2 linked regions of the Streptosporangium becharense genome follow. The protein of the gene in region 2 binds, or shares a complex with, the protein of the main gene of each other region. Links are inferred from orthologs where the notes say so. Each region holds a gene or a part of one and is shown on either strand. Other genes may lie near its edges. The genes, in order: F4562_RS06265 and smc.

Region 1 (10,393 bases), 3.7 Mb from region 2 along the record:
GGTGCGCTATCTGCACAGCGAGGTCGACACCCTGCGCCGCATCGAGCTGCTCCGCGAGCTGCGGATGGGCGAGTTCGACGTGCTGGTCGGCATCAACCTGCTCCGCGAGGGCCTCGACCTGCCCGAGGTGTCGCTGGTGGCCATCCTCGACGCGGACAAGGAGGGCTTCCTCCGTTCGGAGACCTCCCTGATCCAGACCATCGGCCGCGCGGCCCGTAACGTCTCCGGCCAGGTGCACATGTACGCAGACCGGATCACCCCCTCCATGGAACGGGCGATCGAGGAGACCAACCGCCGCCGGGCCAAGCAGATCGCCTACAACGAGGCCAACGGCATCGACCCGCAGCCGCTCCGCAAGAAGATCGCCGACATCCTCGACTCGCTGACCCGGGAAGACGCCGACACCGCCCAGCTCCTCGGCGGCAGCGGCCGTCAGCAGTCGCGCGGCAAGGCGCCCGTTCCCGGCTTCGCGGCCAAGCAGGTCGGCCAGCACGCCAAGGCGATCGCGGGGGAGATGCCCCGGGCCCAGCTGGAGGCGCTGGTCGAGTCGCTCACCGAGCAGATGCACCAGGCCGCGGCCGACCTCCAGTTCGAGGTCGCCGCCCGGCTCCGCGACGAGATCAAGGAACTCAAGCGGGAGGTGCGTGACATGCGGGAGGCCGGAGTCTCCTGACGGGCCTTTCCGGCCCGTTTCTGCCCCGGCCCCGCGGAAGGAACGGGCCGGGGCCGGGACTCAAGGGCCGATGAACTTCTCGAGATCCAGCTCGATGTCGACCTCGAACCCGATGTCCGTCCTCAGTCGCCCTCGGTGGATGCCGGTCGGGACATAGGCCCTGACCGAGGGTTCCAGCTCGAAGGTGTAGACGACGGGCCGATCGTCTTCCTGCTCCACACGCCAGAGGTGTTTGATCCCGGCGTCGGAATACTTGATGGGTTTGGTACTCCGATCCCGCTCGACCGACTCCGGAGAGACCACCTCGACCACAAGACGAACGTCCTCCGGCTTGAACGAGGTCGTCTTCAGGCTCGTCAGCGCCGATCTCGTGACCACCATGATGTCGGGTTCGGGCCGCTGCCGGATGCCGAGCGTCACGCTCATCTCCCGGACGACGATGAGGTTGTCCGGGGGGGTGAGCGCACGCTCAAGGAGCCGGAGCATGAGCATGTGGACGGCGGTCTGCGGAGACCTCGTGATGAGTGACCCGTCGATCAGTTCGACGTGCGGGGGCGCATCGGGAGGAAGACGATCGAGCATGTCGGCGGTCCAGCCGCCCTCCGGCCCCAGGTGGAACCACTCAGGCAAGGCGGCTGTCATCAAAGGTTCTCCTTCGGCGACACCCCGAGATATCGCTCGACGGGGTCATCATGCCACCGTCCGTGCCCGCTTCGCAGGAATGCCGCCACGGACGCGGATCGAGGCCGGGCCGGGCAGGAGCCCGGCCCGGCTTCGCCCACCGGTGGCTCCAGGCGGGGGGTGTCGGCGGGGGCGGAGCGGTCTGCGCGGGTGATCCGCTCGACCGGCTCCGGAGAGGCCGCCTCGACCGGGTGCCGGCCCGGCCGTGGATCAGTCGCGGATCAGCGCAGCTCGTCCGGCTGGGAGCGGTTGATCATCGTGCGGTTGTAGAGCTCGTCGATCTCGTCGAGCGGGTCGGGGGCCCGGCGGCGCGCCTCGATCTCCAGATTCGTGCGGTTCTGGATCTCGTCGATGTTCCCGGCCGTGTGCGCCATCTGGTCATTGCGCAGGTCGGCGCGGATCCGGGCACAGGACGTGGTCAGCTTGGCGTGGTGCTCGCGCAGGCGGCCGAGGGCGGTGTGGTCGACGTAGGCCGACACGCGCCGCTCCTGGGCGTACCGGGCGAGCTGGGCGTCCAGTTGCTCGGCGTGCGCCGAGATCTCGGCGACGAGCTGGGGGAGGTCGCCCAGGCCCCATCCGTCGCCCAGCGCGCCGTCGACGGCCTGGCGGGTCAGTGAGACCTCGCGACGCAGGTCCAGGCGCATCCGTTCGGTCTCCGCGGCGTCACCGGTGCCCATGGCCGCCATGTTGGTGGCGACACGGGTGGAGACCTTCCTGGCCTTCTTCGCTGCCTTCTTGCCGACCTTGACGAGCAGGTAGAGCCCAGCCGCTCCCAGCAGGAAGAGGAACAGCAGGATCACCAGCAGGACGATGAGCAGATCGCCGATCGGAGCCACCTCCCGACAGGGGCTGGACGAGATGCTTCGAGCATATCCCGCGTGCCCGTGTGGTCGCGGGTGCCGAAGCCGTGGGGACAAGGGGGCCGGACGGTCCGGAACCGGCCGCCGAGGGGGCCGGCGACGAAGTCCGGGGCCGTGCGGCAGAGGGGCGGGCACGGCCGTGGTGCGGGGAGGGCGGGGCCGGGCCGCGGCGGTCGCAGACAGTGAGCGCCGGCGACGGTTGTCTGGACCACGCGGTCGAGGTGCGGGGGAGGAGAAGACGGGGGTAACCGCCGGAGACGGGTCATGCCGGGCCCAGTCCGGTGGGGCGACGCCGGCGGCGGATCCGCCGGGTCGCCCACCAGGCCGACAGCGCCAGCCCCGCCACCACCACGACGACCAGGACCGGCAGGAAGACCGCCACCAGGCTGATGCCGAGTGACCCGGCGTCCTCCACCGTGCTGACCACGGGTGCGCCGACCCCGGCCGTGCCGGCGTTGACCACCGGCCTGGTGACCGACTTCATCACGTGTACGGCCAGTGCGATCCCGATGCCCAGCACCCAACCGATCCAGGGGCGGTCACTCATCCAGGACGACCCGTCCAGCCGGGCCGCGGCCTCCGTCGCGCTGAACACCACTCCGCCGGACGCCGGGCGGACGACGGTCTGGATCATGTCGTTGACGCTGTCGACCACCGGCACCTTGTCGAGCACGAACTCGGCCAGGAGCAGCACGCCGATGATGCCCAGCACCCACCCGTCGGCCAGCCAGGCGAACTCCGGCGGCAGTCGCACGTGGTCGGTGAAGTTGGCCAGCAGGCCGACCACCAGCAGCGGGATGTAGGCGTTGAGCCCCGCCGCGGTGGAGAGCCCGAGCCCGGTCAGCGCCGCGAGCATCGCACCTCCGTCGTGTCCTCTTCTCCCCCCAACGATCGCGGACCCCTCATCGATCCCGGGCCTCGCGTATTCCCGTTGCCGAACTCATGGATTCCGTAGTTCGGCGGGTTCGATCTGCCCGGCGGGTTCGATCTGCTCGTGCGGCTCGTGCGGCCCGGCGGGTTCGTGCGGCCCGGAGGGTTCGATCTGCCCGGCGGGTTCGTGCGGCCCGGAGGGCTCGGCCCCGATCGCGGCGTTGCCGCTCAGGTGGGGCGGGAGCCATCCCTGGCCGGGCGTGTAGCGGCGCACCACCTTGGCCGGGATGCCGGCGACCACGCTGTGGTCGGGAAACGTCCCGCGTACCACGGCCCCGCCCGCGACCACGCACTGCCTGCCGATCCGGGTGCCCGGCAGGATGATCGCGCCGGTGCCCAGCCACGACCCCGAACCGATCACCACGGGGTTGTTGCGCGGCCACTGGCGGCCGATCGGCGTCTCCGGGTCGTCGTAGACGTGGTTCTGGTCGGTTATGTAGACGTACGGGCCGGTGAAGACGTGGTCGCCGATGTCGATCGACTGATGGCCCACGATGTGGCTGCCCCGGCCGATCGAGCAGCTCCCGCCGATCCGCACGATCGAGTCCGGGCCCAGGTCGACCCCCGGGCCCATGCCGGCGGAGATGGAGACCCGCTCGCCGATGAGGGTGTGGTCGCCGATCTCGATCCAGGCCTCGCCGAAAATGGCTCCGGGCGGGAACGACAGACAGGCGCCCTCGCCGAGCCGCCGGAAGCGGTAACCGGCGGGGCTCGCGGGGCTGACGGCGCCGGCCCTGCGGACCGCCGCCCAGCTACGGTGGATGAGAGTGCCCACGGCGCGCCGTACCGCACCACGAAGTGACATAACGGCTCAAGTTACCGCTTGGTCGGGTTCGGCGGGAACGCGGGGCCGGATATCCGGGCACTTCACCGGCGTCGTTTGATATTCTGAGAGCCCGTGGACCTTACGGCCATTCATCAGGATGTGCCGACTGATCTGTAACGACCACGGGAGCCCCTCTTGCGTAGCGCCGCACACACCAAACATCTGTTCGTCACCGGCGGCGTCGCCTCCAGTCTTGGCAAGGGGCTGACGGCGTCGAGCCTCGGGCGCCTTCTCAAGCTGCGTGGCCTGCGCGTCACCATGCAGAAGCTCGACCCCTATCTCAACGTCGACCCGGGCACCATGAACCCGTTCCAGCACGGCGAGGTCTTCGTCACCGACGACGGCGCCGAGACCGACCTCGACGTCGGCCACTACGAGCGCTTCCTCGACACCGAGTTGCACGGTTCCGCCAACGTCACCACCGGCCAGGTCTACTCCAACGTCATCGCCAAGGAGCGCCGCGGCGAGTATCTCGGCGACACGGTCCAGGTCATCCCGCACATCACCAACGAGATCAAGGACCGGATCCGGTCCATGGCCGGTCCCGACGTCGACGTGGTCATCACCGAGGTCGGCGGCACCGTGGGCGACATCGAGTCGCTGCCCTTCCTGGAGGCGGTCCGTCAGGTCCGCCACGAGGTGGGCCGGGACAACGTCTTCTTCCTCCACGTCTCCCTCCTGCCGTACATCGGGCCGAGCGGGGAGCTGAAGACCAAGCCGACCCAGCACTCGGTCGCCGCGCTGCGCAGCATCGGCATCCAGCCCGACGCGATCGTCCTGCGCTCCGACCGGCCGGTCGGCACCTCGATCAAGCGCAAGATCAGCCTCATGTGCGACGTCGACGAGGACGCGGTGGTCTCCGCCGTCGACGCGGCGAGCATCTACGACATCCCCAAGGTCCTGCACTCCGAGGGGCTGGACGCGTACGTGGTGCGCCGCCTCGGCCTGCCCTTCCGCGACGTCGACTGGAAGGAGTGGGAGCAGCTCCTGCGCCGCGTGCACCGCCCGGCCAAGGAGGTGACGATCGCCCTCGTCGGCAAGTACATCGACCTTCCCGACGCCTACCTCTCGGTCACCGAGGCGCTACGCGCGGGCGGCTTCGCCAACGACGCCCGGGTCAACATCCGCTGGGTCAAGAGCGACGACTGCGAGACCCAGGAAGGCGCGGCCCGAGAGCTCGACGGCGTCGACGGCGTGCTCATCCCCGGCGGTTTCGGCGTGCGCGGCATCGAGGGCAAGGTCGGCGCGATCCGGCACGCGCGGGAGAACAAGGTCCCGCTGCTCGGCATCTGCCTGGGCATGCAGTGCATGGTCATCGAGGCCGCCCGCAACCTGGCCGGCGTCGACGGCGCCGGCAGCACCGAGTTCGACCCCGACGCCCCCCACCCGGTCATCTCCACCATGGCCGACCAGGAGGACGTCGTCTCCGGCGAGCGCGACATGGGCGGCACCATGCGCCTGGGTCTGTACCCCGCCAAGCTCGCCGAGGGCTCCCTGGCCCGTCAGCTGTACGGGATGGCCAAGGTCGACGAGCGCCACCGCCACCGCTACGAGGTCAACAACTCCTACCGCGACCAGCTGGAGAAGGTCGGTCTGGTCTTCTCCGGCCTGTCGCCCGACGGCCGTCTGGTCGAGTACGCCGAGCTGCCCACCGACGCGCACCCCTTCTTCATCGGCACGCAGGCTCACCCCGAGTTCCGCTCCCGGCCGACCCGCTCCCACCCGCTGTTCAAGGGCCTGATCGGTGCCGCCCTGGCCTACGCCGACGTCCGCGGCACCGTCGTCAAGGCCGGACGGGGCAAGTGAGCGCGTCCGGGGCGCGAGCCGAGGAGGCCGGGGGCGTCCCGGAGGTCCGTGACGTCCCCGAGGAGTGGAAGACCGTCTCCTCCGCCGAGCACTTCCGCGGGTACGTCATCACCGCGGTGACCGACGCCGTCGTGATGCCGGACGGGGAGGCCGTCAAGCGCGACTACGTCCGTCACCCCGGGTCGGTGGCCGTGGTGGCTCTCGACGACCGGGAGCGGGTCCTGATGATCCGTCAGTACCGCCACCCCGTCCGGCGCCTGCTGTGGGAGCTGCCCGCCGGCCTGCGCGACGTCGAGGACGAGCCCCTGCACGTCGGCGCGGCCCGCGAGCTGGCCGAGGAGGCGGGCTACCGGGCGGCCACCTGGCACACCCTCGTCGACGCGTTCACCTCGCCGGGGATGACCGACGAACGGACCCGCGTCTTCCTCGCCAGGGATCTCGAACCCCTCGCCGAGGGGGAGCTCGACTTCGTCCACCGGCACGAGGAGGCCGACATGCCGGTGGTCTGGATTCCCCTGTCCGAAGCGGTTCGGCGTGCCATGGCGGGAATGATCCACAATTCCCAAGCCGTGGCCGGTATTCTCGCCGCATACGCCGCTTCGGCGGACGGATTCGCCTCGCTGCGGCCCGCCGACGCACCGGAGGCATGACAGGAGGAGATTCTGAGCGAGACGGAGGCCGTCCTGTCCAGCTACCTCACCCACCTGGCGGTGGAGCGTGGTCTGGCGGCCAACACCCTGGCCTCCTATCGCCGTGATCTCGTCCGGTACGTGGAGTACCTGAGGCGCCGTGGCCGCGCCACCTTCCGGGAGGTGGCGCAGGACGACGTCGCCGCCTTCCTGACCGTGCTCAAGGAGGGCGACGACAAGCACCAGGCCCTCGTCGCCAGCTCGGCGGCGCGGGCCGTCTCCGCGGTGCGCGGCCTGCACCGGTTCGCGCTGAGCCGGGGCGTCTGCCCGCACGACCCGGCCCATGACGTGCGACCACCGCGCCAGCTCCGCAGGCAGCCCCGGGCGATCAGCGTCGACGAGGTGGAGCGCCTGATCGCCGCCTCCGGCCCCGACGGCGCTCCGCTGACGCTGCGCAACCGCGCGCTGCTGGAACTGCTGTACGGCACCGGCGCGCGGATCTCCGAGGCGGTGGGGCTCACCGTGGACGACGTCGACCTGACGGCCGGCGCCCAGCGGGTGCGGCTGCGCGGCAAGGGCGGACGCACCCGGCTGGTGCCTCTGGGCCGTTTCGCCAGGGACGCCATGGGCGCCTACCTGACCGGGGCCCGCCCGTGCATCGCCTCGCGGGGCCGGGGCGGGCCGGGGCTCTTCCTCAACGCCCGGGGCGGGCGGCTGACCCGCCAGGGGGCCTGGGAGGTTCTCCAGGCCGCCGCCGAGCGCGGCGGGCTGGAGGGCGTCTCGCCTCACATGTTGCGACATTCGTTCGCAACGCACCTCCTGGACGGGGGTGCGGACGTTAGGGTGGTTCAGGAACTGCTCGGCCACGCCTCGGTGACCACCACCCAGGTGTACACCCAGGTCACGGTCGACGAGCTCCGCGAGGCCTGTGTCGCCGCGCGCCCGCGCACGCGGCATTGACCTTACTTGTGTCCGGGCGTGCCGCCTTGCCGCATACGTGTTGACGCCATAGTGTCCGTCCGGACGGTCCGGTTCGAGGCCGTCAGGGAGGTTCGACTGGTGACTGTGACCACCGACGGTTCTATCCGGGGAACGACCCCCGCAAACCCCGAGAATCCCTGGGGTGACACCAAGACCGCCGGGGCCCCTCACAGTGGGGGTGTCCTCGGCCCGACCGGGCGGCCTCGCCCGGTCTTCCCCGACCCGCCCCCCCGGACCGTGCACGGGCCGGCGCGGGTCGTCGCCATGGTCAACCAGAAGGGCGGCGTCGGCAAGACGACCACCACCATCAACCTCGGCGCCGCGCTGGCGGAGGCCGGGTTGAAGGTCCTGCTGGTCGACTTCGACCCCCAGGGCGCTCTCTCGGTGGGCCTCGGGATCAACCCTCTCCAGCTCGACCTGACGGTCTACAACCTCCTCATGGAGCGGCAGATCACCGCCAGGGACGTCCTGCTGGAGACCGGCGTCGAGGGCATGGACCTGCTGCCCAGCAACATCGACCTTTCGGCGGCCGAGGTCCAGCTCGTCACCGAGGTCGCCCGCGAGCAGGTGCTGGGGAGGGTGATCAAACCCCTGCTACCCGAGTACGACGTGTGCCTGATCGACTGCCAGCCCTCCCTGGGGCTGCTCACGATCAACGCCCTGGCCTGTGCCCACGGCGTCATGGTCCCCCTGGAGTGCGAGTTCTTCGCGCTGCGCGGCGTCGCGCTGCTCATGGACACGATCATCAAGGTCCAGGAGCGCATCAACGACGAGCTGGTCATCGAGGGTCTTCTCGCCACAATGTACGACGCCCGCACCTTGCACGGCCGCGAGGTGCTGGCCCGGGTGGTGGAGGCGTTCGGCGACAAGGTCTTCCACACGGTGATCAACCGGACGGTCCGCTTCCCCGACGCGACCGTGGCCGGAGAGCCGATCACCAGCTTCGACTCCTCGTCGCTCGGCGCCAGCGCCTACCGCGAGCTCGCCCGCGAGGTCCTCGCCCGGTGGGCCGCGCTGGAGCGCTGACCGCGTCCGCCGGCGTGCCCGCCGACGCGCCTGCCGCGACCCGCGGATGCGGGACAATGGCGGGATGACCGAGACCGAGCAGCCGCAGGCCGCCGACGACACCTTCAAGGTGCACCTGGAGGTCTTCGAAGGTCCCTTCGACCTGCTGCTGGGTCTGATCTCCAAGCACAAGCTGGACATCACGGAGGTCTCCCTCAGTCAGGTCACCGACGAGTTCATCGCCTACATCCGGGCCAGAGGCCCGGAGTGGGACCTGGACCAGACGAGTCACTTCCTGCTCGTCGCGGCCACCCTTCTCGACCTGAAGGCCGCCCGGCTGCTGCCGTCCGGCGAGGTCGAGGACGAGGAGGACCTGGCTCTGCTGGAGGCGCGCGACCTGCTTTTCGCGCGTCTGTTGCAGTACCGGGCGTACAAGGAGGTCGTGAAGGTCTTCTCCACGCGGATGGCCGAGGAGGCCCTGCGGTTCCCCCGGTCGGTGCCGATGGAGGCCCCGTTCGCCGACCTGCTTCCCGAACTCGTCCTGGGCATCGGCCCGGAGCGCCTGGCGGAGATCGCCCGGCGGGCGTTCACCCCCAAGGCGCCGCCCTCGGTCTCGGTGGCCCACATCTACCAACCGCTCGCCAATGTCCGCGAGCAGGCGGCTATCCTTGTCGAGCGGCTGCGGCGCCTGCGCCGGGCGACCTTCCGGGCCCTCACCTCCGACTGCTCCGGCACCTTCGAGGTCGTCGCGCGTTTCCTGGCCGTCCTGGAGCTCTACCGGGAGGCGGCCGTCTCCTTCGAACAGGTCGAGGCCCTCGGGGAGCTGCACGTGACCTGGACCGGAAGCGACGACGGTGACGTCACCGTCGCCGATGACTACGACGAGAGCCCGAAGAGGAAAGAGCCCGCCGATGACTGACGTGGCACCCGAGCCGGACCTGCGTGCCGGGCTGGAGGCCATCCTCATGGTGGTCGACGAGCCGGTCGCCGAGGTGACCCTCGCGCAGGTGCTGGAGCGGCCCACCCAGGAGGTGGCCAGGGTGCTGCGGGAGCTGTCCGCGGAATACACCGGCGCCGGACGGGGTTTCGATCTGAGAGAGGTCGCCGGCGGCTGGCGGTTCTACACGCGGCCCGAGTGCGCGCCTCTCGTGGAGCGGTTCGTCCGCGACGGCCAGCAGGCACGGCTCACCCAGGCCGCGCTGGAGACGCTGGCCGTGGTCGCCTACCGGCAACCGGTCAGCCGGGCCCGGGTCGCGGCCATCCGCGGCGTCAACAGCGACAGTGTCATGCGCACGCTGGTGACCAGGGGGCTGGTCGAGGAGGCCGGCACCGAACCGGAGAGCCAGGCCGTCCTGTACCGGACGACCCCCTACTTCCTTGAGCGGATGGGCCTACGGGATCTCGACGAGCTTCCCGAACTGGCACCGTTCCTGCCCGACGACATGGAATCCCTAGAGGAGCAGAAGCAGTGAACAACAGGCGCAGCACCCCGTCCGGTGATGGACGCGGTCGAGGCCGTGGCGGAGCCCCGCGCGGCGGCGACCCCCGAGGGAGCGGTGGCTCCAGGGGGGCCTCGCAGTCCGGCGGCTCCCGGGGCGGTTTCCGTTCCGATGGTCCGCGTCGTGATGAGCGGGGTGGTTTCCGTTCCGACGGTCCGCGTCGTGATGAGCGGGGCGGTTTCCGTTCCGACGGTCCGCGTCGTGATGAGCGGGGCGGTTTCCGTTCCGACGGTCCGCGTCGTGACGACCGCGGCGGCTTCCGCGCCGACCGTGACGGCTCGCGCGACCGGTACGACCGCCCCGCGGGCGGCCCCCGCGGAGCTCTCCGGTCCGGTTCCGGACGTCGCGACGACCGTGACGACTTCCGGCCGCGTCAGAGCGAGCGTGACGACTCCCGGGCCGGTTTCTCCGGTCGCGGCGGACGCGACCGGTCCGGCGACGCTTTCCCGCGGGGTGACGAGCGGGATGCTCTCCGCTCCGAGCGCGGTGGTTCGCGGAGCCGG
Region 2 (8,466 bases):
GGCCGACCTGGTCGCCAGGGGACGGCACCCGCACCAGACCTGGTACCGGCAGTGGTCGTCCGACGACGAGTCGGCGGTCGGCGAGGCCCTCTCGATGACCGGTCTGCTCGACCTGGGCGATCGCCCCCTGGACGAGTTGTCCGGCGGGCAGCGCCAGCGGGCGTGGATCTCCATGGCCCTGGCTCAGGGCACCGACCTGCTGCTGCTCGACGAGCCGACGACCTTCCTCGACCTGGCCCACCAGATCGAGGTGCTGGAGCTGGTCCGCCGGCTCCACGGCGAGCTGGGCCGCACCGTGGTGATGGTCCTGCACGACCTGAACCTCGCCGCCCGCTACACCGACCGTCTGGTGGCGATGCGCGCGGGAAGGGTGGTGGCCGCGGGGCCCCCGTCCGAGGTCCTCACCGAGGCCCTGCTGGCGGAGGTCTTCGAGCTGGACGCCAAGGTCATCGAGGACCCGGTGGCGGGCACCCCGCTGGTCGTCCCCATCGGCACCCGGGGGCACGCCCCGCACTGACCCGCCCGTCCCGGCCCGGCCCGCACGCCCCGGCTCACACTGACCCGCACGCCCCGGCCAGGCCCGCCCCGCACGCCTCGCGCTGACCCCGGCCCCGCCTGCGCCGCGCGTCCTGCGCCGGCCCCGGCCCGCGCCGCCCGATTCGGCGGGCGGCGCGGGGACGAGATGGGCCGACGGGCCGACGCAGGGCCGCTCAGTCTCCGAGGAGCGCGTCGACGAAGACCTCGGGGTCGAACGGGGCCAGGTCGTCCGGGCCCTCACCGAGGCCGACGAGCTTGACCGGGACGCCCAGCTCCCGCTGGACCGAGATGATGATGCCACCCTTGGCGGTGCCGTCGAGCTTGGTCAGCGCGATACCGGTGATGTTGACGACCTCGGCGAACACCTGGGCCTGGCGCATGCCGTTCTGGCCCGTGGTGGCGTCGAGCACGAGCAGGACCTCGTCGACCGTGGCCCGCTTCTCGACGACGCGCTTGACCTTGCCGAGCTCATCCATCAGGCCGGTCTTGGTGTGCAGCCGCCCCGCGGTGTCGATGATCACCACGTCGGCCTTCTCCTCCGTGCCCTCGGCGACGGCGTCGAAGGCGACCGAGGCGGGGTCGCCGCCCTCGGGGCCCCGCACGACCTGCGCTCCGACCCGGTCTCCCCACGTCTGGAGCTGGTCGGCGGCGGCGGCGCGGAAGGTGTCGGCCGCGCCGAGCACCACCTTGTTCCCGTCGCCGATGAGGACGCGGGCCAGCTTGCCGGTGGTGGTGGTCTTGCCGGTGCCGTTGACACCGACCACGAGGACCACCGCCGGACGCTCGCCGTGCGGCTTGACGTGCAGGGTCCGGTCCATGTCGGCGCCGATCTGGGTGAGCAGTTCCTCCTTGAGGAGCGCGCGCGCCTCCTCGGGGGTCCGGCTGCCCAGCACCTTGACCCGGGTGCGCAGTTCCTCGACCATCGCCCTGGTCGGCCCGACGCCCACGTCGGCGGTGATCAGGGTCTCCTCGATCTCGTCCCAGGTCTCGTCGTCGAGACGGTCACGGGAGAGCAGCTCCAGGAGCCCCCGGCCGAGGGTGCTCTGCGACCGGGCCAGCCGGGCACGCAGCCGCACCATCCGGCCCGCGGACGGCGGCGGAACCTCGACCTCCGGGACGACCACCGCCGGTTCGACCGGCCGGGCCGGAGGCGGGACGGTGGTCGTCGCCTCGTCGTCCCGGACCGCGCCCCGGGACGGCGTCTGCCCCTGCTCGGGGAGCGTCGGCGTCTTGGGCGGCGCCACCGGCGGCGGCGCGCTCTTGCCACCCCCCCTGAACAGCAGGAACATGCCGCCCACCGTCAGCAGGGCGATGGCGGCGATGATCACGATTATGCCGAGATAGGCTTCCACAAGACCACAGTTTTCCAGACGGCCCGGGATGCTCCGACACCCTGGGGTCAGACCGCCTCGTGTTCGCGCAGTCGCTGGCTGATCACCTGGCTCACGCCGTCGCCCCGCATCGACACCCCGTAGAGGGCGTCGGCGATCTCCATCGTGCGCTTCTGGTGGGTGATGACGATGAGCTGCGAGGTCTCCCGCAGTTCCTCGAAGAGGGTCAGCAGGCGCTGGGTGTTGGTGTCGTCGAGCGCGGCCTCGACCTCGTCCATCACGTAGAACGGCGACGGCCGCGCCTTGAAGATGGCGACCAGGAACGCCACGGCGGTCAGCGACCGCTCGCCACCGGACAGCAGCGACAGCCGCTTGACCTTCTTGCCGGGTGGCCGGGCCTCGACCTCGACGCCGGTGGTGAGCATGTCCTCCGGATCGGTGAGCAGCAGCCTGCCCTCACCGCCGGGGAAGACCCGCGAGAAGATCGTCTCGAACTCGCGGGCCACGTCCTGGAAGGCGGCGCCGAAGACCTGCTCGACCCGATCGTCGACCTCCTTGACCACCAGCAGCAGGTCGCGGCGGGTCTTCTTGAGGTCCTCCAGCTGCGAGGTGAGGAACGCGTGCCGCTCCTCCAGCGCCGCGAACTCCTCCAGCGCGAGCGGGTTGACCTTGCCGAGCTGCGCCATCTGGCGGTCGGCCGCCCTGGCCCGTTTCAGCTGCTCCTCGCGGTCGTAGGGCACCGGCTCGCCGTCGCCCACGAGGACCGGCTGGTCCGGGCCGTACTCGGCGACGAGGGTCGCCGGCTCGACGCCGTACTCCTCGACCGCGCGCGCCTCCAGTTGCTCCAGGCGCAGCCGCTGCTCGGTACGGGCCACCTCACTGCCGTGTGCCCGGTTGACCAGCTTGTCCAGCTCGCCGGAGAGCTCACGGACGCGGAGCCGGACGGCCCTGAGCGAGGCGTCGATCTGCCCGCGTGCCCGCTCGGCCTCGTCGCGTTCCCCGGCCGCGGCGGACAGCGAGGTCTCCAGCACGCGCAGCGCCCGTTCGGCGCCCCGGACGACGGCCTGCGCGGTACGGGCCTGCCGACGCCGGCGCTCCCGCAGCTCGGCGGCCCTGGCCCGCTCCTCGCGCTCCCGCTCGGCCGCGCGCAGCAGTTCCTCGACCCTGCCCGCGATGCCCTTGACCCGCTCCTCGGCCGTCCGCACCGCCAGCCGCGCCTCCATCTCGGTCTGCCGGGCCACCGCGCAGATCTCGGCGAGCTCGTCCCGGATCTCGGTGGTGGGCTCGCCGTCCGGCTCCTCGGCGCCGACGGCGGCGGCCAGCCGCTCCTCCAGCTCGGCCAGCCCAGCCGCCTCGCGGTCACGCGCCTCCTGCGCGGCCCGCACGCCCCCGGCCAGACGCTCGCACTCGCCACGGGCGGCCTCGGCGGCGGCGCCGAGCTGTGCCAGGCGCCTGGCCGCCGCGGCGGTCCGCTGGTCCGCGTCGCGCTGCCTGGCCCTGACCTGGTCCAGCGCCGCCTGTGCCGCGTTGACCCCGGCCTGGGCGGTCTGCACACCCGTCTGCGCCTCGGCCACCCGGGCCTGGGCGGCCTCGACGGCGAACTGAGCCTCCCCCTCGGCCTCGGCGGCCTCCTCCAGTGCCACGGCGGTGCCCTCGGCGGCGACCCGGGCGGCGGCGAGGTCGGCGGACGCCTCGTCCAGCGCGGCCCGCACCTGAAGGGCGGAGGTGCCGCCGGCCGAGCCGCCCTGCGCGGCGTGGGTGCCGAGCAGGTCACCGTCGCGGGTGACGGCCCGCAGCCCGGGGTACTGCTCGACGGCCTTGCGCGCGGTGCCCAGGTCGTCGACGACCAGCACCCCGGCCAGCAGGTGGGCGAGGGTGGACCGCAGCTCGGCGGGGACGGTGACCAGGTCGGCCGCCCACTCGGCGCCGGCCACGGGCACCGGGCCGGTCTCGGGGCCGTCCCCGCCCGTGGCGATGACCATGCCGGCCCGGCCTCCGCCGGTGCTCCTGAGGAACTCGACGGCGTCGGCCGCGCTCCGCAGCGACTCGACGGCCACGGCCTCGGCCGCGGCGCCGAGCACCGCGGCGACGGCCACCTCGGCGCCGGGCCGCACCGAGAGCATGGTCGCCACCGGGCCGATCACCCCGGCCAGGTCGGCGGCGAGTAGGGCCGCGCCACCATCAGCACCCCTGGCCAGGCTCAGCTCCAGCGCCTCGTACCTGGCCTCCAGCGCCGCCACCTGGCGCTGCGCCTCCTGGTCGGCCCCGCGCGCGGCGGACAGGGCGGCCCGCGCCGCGCCGAGCGCGGCGTTCGGGCCGGAGACGGCCGCCTTGGCCTCCTCGACCCGGGCCCTGGCGTCGTCGACGGCCTGCCGGGCCTGCTCCACCGTCTCCAGGGCGATCTCCAGCTCCTCGGCGAGGGCGGGGTCGGCGGCGGGCTCGGCCAGTTCCTGGCTGTCGTGCTCGGCCTGGGCGGTCGCGGCGCGCTGCCCGGCCTCCTCCAGTGAGCGCCGCAGCCGCCCGATCTCCTCCTCGGCGGCCGTCACCCGGCTGCGTACGGCACCGACCTGGCCCCGGAGCCTGGCCAGCCCTTCGCGCCGGTCGGCCACGGCCCTGGCCTCGGCGGCCAGCCGCCGCTCCTCGGCGGCGAGTGCGGCCTCGGTCTCGGCGCGTCCGGCCACCGCGGCGGCGAGCGTCTCCTGTTCCCGGGCCAGCAGCTCGGCCAGGACCCGTTCCTGCTCGCGGACCTCCTCCGCCTCCCGCTCGAACTCCTCCGGGTCACGACCGCGGCGTTCCACCGCGGTGTCGGTGGCGTGCCGGTGCCGCTCGGCGGCGAGCCCGGCCAGGCCGCGCAGCCGCTCACGCAGCGACGACAGGCGGAAGAAGGTCTCCTGGGCGGCGGCCAGGCGGGGCTGGGCCTCGGCCTCGGCGGCCTCCAGCTCGGCCTCCGCCACCTGGCTCTGCTCCAGCTCGGCCTCCACCGCGGCGCGACGGGTGAGGACGGCCGCCTCGTCGGCCATCTCGCGCTCCAGGGTGGTGCGCAGGGTCAGCACGTCGTCGGCGAGCAGCCGGAGCCGGGCGTCGCGCAGGTCGGCCTGGATGACGGCGGCCCTGCGGGCGATCTCCGCCTGGCGGCCCAGCGGCTTGAGCTGGCGGCGCAGCTCGGTGGTGAGGTCCTGGACCCGGTTCATGTTGGCCTGCATGGCGTCGAGCTTCCGCAGCGCCTTCTCCTTGCGCTTGCGGTGCTTCAGGACGCCCGCGGCCTCCTCGATGAACGCCCGGCGCTCCTCGGGGCCGGCGTGCAGCACCTGGTCGAGCTGACCCTGCCCGACGATGACGTGCATCTCCCGGCCGATGCCGGAGTCGGACAGCAGCTCCTGGATGTCGAGCAGGCGGCAGGTGTCGCCGTTGATGGCGTACTCGCTCTGACCGGCCCGGAACATCAGACGGCTGATCGTGACCTCGGTGTAGTCGATCGGGAGCATGCCGTCGGAGTTGTCGATGGTCAAGGTGACCTCGGCCCGGCCCAGCGGGGCCCGCGAGGACGTCCCGGCGAAGATGACGTCCTCCATCTTGCCGCCGCGCAGCGACTTGGCGCTGTGCTCGCCCATCACCCACGCCAGGGCGTCGACCACGTTGGACTTGCCCGAACCGTTGGGGCCGACGACCGCGGTGATGCCCGGTTCGAAGCGGAGTGTGGTGGCCGAGGCGAAAGACTTGAACCCGCGCAGGGTGAGGGTCTTGAGATACAACGGAAAACCCCCATCCCCCGGTGTCCGCGCGCCGCGATCCCGGCGCCGCCGAACGTGGCGCGCCTGGTCAACCGGCGGCTCTGTTCACCGGGGAAGACTACCGTCCTTCACCGGTGCCCGCCGGTACACGGCCGGGATGCCCTCCGTGGATGCGGAACACGCTGAGAACACGGTGGGAACGGGGTTCGCGGACGCGGAACGCGACCGGAAAGGGGGGACGGCAGGAGGCGTCAGGAACGCGACCGGAAAAGGGGAACGGCAGGGGGGCGAGGAACGCGACGCGGGCGGATGCTCACCCGGCAGCAGGCCTTCCTCGCACGTCATGTGCGACAACGTCCGATATGACAAGGGACGCCCCGATGAGGCGTCCCTGGACAGTTGTTGCAGCCCCGGCCTCTAGGTGAGGGCCGGCTCGCGATCCTGCAGACCGAACGCCTCGTCGCGGACACTCGCCGCGAGCTCGTCGTTCTGGGCCTGGAGCCGGATGAGCTCCCCCTCCAGATCACGGATGCGCTGCTGGAGGCGACGCATTTCCGAGACCATCCGAGGGTCGGGACCGCCGACGTGGCCGAGTAGAGCCTTCGCCATGGTAAAGGGTCCTCCACGCTGAGTGACCAGACTGGTTCGCGCACTTCTTGCCGCGGGAGGGGTGCGCGTGGTTCTTATCAAGAGTCGCACCGGTGAAGGAGACGGTCAAGCTGAACGCTCCAGGTGGATGCACCAGTGGGCACTCTCGACGTCTAAATATACCTTATTTTGGGTGGTTTGTGGAAGTGGTCAGCGCTCCACAAAACCATGCACACTACCTTTGGCGTCGCTCCAGCGTTCGACGACGCCGTCCACCCTGCCGGGCGTGTCCCCACCCCGCAGGAGGGCCAGCAGCCGGGTGCACGACGCCCGCGGGCCCTCCGCGACGACCTCGACCCGTCCGTCGGTGGTGTTGCGGGCCCAGCCCACCAGACCGAGCTCCAGCGCCCGCGCTCGTGTCCACCAGCGGAAGCCCACCCCCTGCACCCGCCCCCGGACCCAGGCCGTCAGCCGCACATCCGTCGCATCCGTCACCTCTGCCTCGTCCGTCACGAGCTCGTCCTCCTCGGGCGGGGCTGGCAGCGGGGACAACTGTAGGAGGAACGGTTCATGAACGACTCCCGGACGATCGGGGTGCCGCAGCGCGGGCACGGCTCGTCACGCCTGCCGTACACCGCCAGGGAGCGGTCGAAGTAACCGCTCTCACCGTTGACGTTCACATACAGGCTGTCGAAGGACGTGCCGCCCTCGGCCAGCGCGGCGGACATCACCTCGCGGGCCCCGCCCAGCAGCCCGGCGATCTGCGGCCCGGTCAACGCCCCGGTGGGCCGGGAGCCGTGCAGCCCGGCCCGCCACAGCGCCTCGTCGGCGTAGATGTTGCCGACCCCACTGACCAGCGACTGGTCCAGCAGCGCCCGTTTGACCTCCGTCCGCCTCGCGCGCAGGCGGCGGGCGAAGGCTCCTTCGTCGAAGTGCTCCTCGAACGGGTCGGCCGCGATGTGCGCGATCGGCTCGGGCACCGCCCGGCCCGCCGCGTGGACCATGGACGTCACCAGCACGTGGCCGAACGTCCGCTGGTCGACGAAGCGCAGCTCGGGGCCGCCGTCGGTGAAGGCGATCCGCACGCGCAGATGTTTCTCGGGTGCCGTCCCGGGCTCCACCACCAGCAGCTGGCCGCTCATCCCGAGGTGGGCCAGGATCGCGTCGGAGCCGTCCAGCGGCAGCCAGAGATATTTGCCCCTGCGCTCGGCCGTGCCGATCGCGCGGCCCTTCAGCCTGGCGGTGAACTCCTCGGCCCCGGGGACGTGCCGCCGGATCGCCCGGGGGTGGAGCACCTCGGCGCGGGCGACGACCCGGCCGGAGACCCAGCGCTCCAGGCCGCGCCGTACGACCTCGACCTCGGGCAGCTCGGGCATGCACCCCTCCCCGTGAGCGTCGGCTTCTAGGGTGCCAGCTCGGCCTCGCGCCGTTCGCGGTCTTGGCGGATCCGGTTCCAGGCCGCCTCCGCGGCCTGCTGCTCGGCTTCCTTCTTCGAGCGGCCGGAACCCGCGCCGTACTGCTCCCCGCCGACGCGGACCGCCGCGGTGAAGGACTTGGCGTGGTCGGGGCCGCTCTCCGCGACGTGGTACTCGGGCACGCCGAGCGACTCGGACGCGGTGAGCTCCTGGAGCGAGGTCTTCCAGTCGAGCCCGGCCCCCAGCGAGGCCGACCGCGTGATGAGCCCGTCGAAGAGCAGGTGGACCACCCGGAACGCCTCGTCCAGGCCCTTGTCGACGTAGACGGCGCCGATGAGCGCCTCAAGGGTGTCGGCCAGGATCGAGGACTTGTCACGCCCGCCGGTGCCCTCCTCGCCCCTGCCGAGCCGCAGGAAGCGGCCCAGGCCCAGCGTGCGGGCCACGTCGGCCAGGGCCCGCATGTTGACCACCGCCGCCCTGAGCTTGGCCAGCTGCCCCTCGGGCAGGTCGGGGTGGTTGCGGTAGAGGGTGTCGGTGACGACGAGCCCCAGCACCGAGTCGCCGAGGAACTCCAGGCGCTCGTTGGTGGGCAGCCCGCCGTTCTCGTACGCGTAGGAACGATGGGTCAGCGCCCGCTCCAGGATGGCGGAGTCGATCCGCACCGACAGGAGGCGCTCAAGCTCACTCTGGACTGCCTCGACGGCGATCGGCTTCATGCTCGTGGCCACGGCTTCTCCTCGCACGCTCTCTCATGGAATGCGCGATGGCGAAGGTGGGGTATGACAAATGCCCGAAGACGTGGTGGGCGCCGGGAGGGTACGCGTTCTACCGCGAACCCCGGCGTCCACCACAGCCGCGGGCGGA

The links.
Region 1: the proteins of smc (region 2) and F4562_RS06265 are in contact, whole or in part, in a crystal structure (PDB 3ZGX), measured with the Bacillus subtilis proteins. The link is inferred for Streptosporangium becharense from one-to-one orthologs.

Annotation. Positions count from the first base shown.
Region 1 is NZ_JACHMP010000001.1:1,465,958-1,476,350, reverse strand. Bases 7,544-10,393 are described here. They hold F4562_RS06265 (segregation and condensation protein A), read left to right. Parts: upstream 7,544-8,476; coding sequence 8,477-9,310; downstream 9,311-10,393. Other genes in these bases: scpB (SMC-Scp complex subunit ScpB), read left to right, coding at 9,303-9,863; F4562_RS06270 (ParA family protein), read left to right, coding at 7,544-8,412. Outside these bases: excinuclease ABC subunit UvrB, read left to right, coding at 1-673; F4562_RS06305 (Uma2 family endonuclease), read right to left, coding at 734-1,315; F4562_RS06300 (hypothetical protein), read right to left, coding at 1,576-2,190; F4562_RS06295 (DUF4126 domain-containing protein), read right to left, coding at 2,477-3,070; F4562_RS06290 (acyltransferase), read right to left, coding at 3,155-3,949; pyrG (CTP synthase), read left to right, coding at 4,106-5,776; F4562_RS06280 (NUDIX domain-containing protein), read left to right, coding at 5,773-6,426; F4562_RS06275 (tyrosine recombinase), read left to right, coding at 6,439-7,365; more of F4562_RS06270, read left to right, coding at 7,465-7,543. UniProt on the Bacillus subtilis protein: Participates in chromosomal partition during cell division. May act via the formation of a condensin-like complex containing Smc and ScpB that pull DNA away from mid-cell into both cell halves.
Region 2 is NZ_JACHMP010000001.1:5,145,151-5,153,616, reverse strand. Bases 1,737-5,962 are described here. They hold smc (chromosome segregation protein SMC), read right to left. Parts: upstream 5,621-5,962; coding sequence 1,937-5,620; downstream 1,737-1,936. Other genes in these bases: ftsY (signal recognition particle-docking protein FtsY), read right to left, coding at 1,737-1,889. In the rest of the region: F4562_RS22680 (ABC transporter ATP-binding protein), read left to right, coding at 1-517; more of ftsY, read right to left, coding at 711-1,736; F4562_RS22665 (hypothetical protein), read right to left, coding at 6,017-6,208; F4562_RS22660 (acylphosphatase), read right to left, coding at 6,398-6,664; mutM (bifunctional DNA-formamidopyrimidine glycosylase/DNA-(apurinic or apyrimidinic site) lyase), read right to left, coding at 6,697-7,563; rnc (ribonuclease III), read right to left, coding at 7,590-8,318. UniProt on the Bacillus subtilis protein: Required for chromosome condensation and partitioning.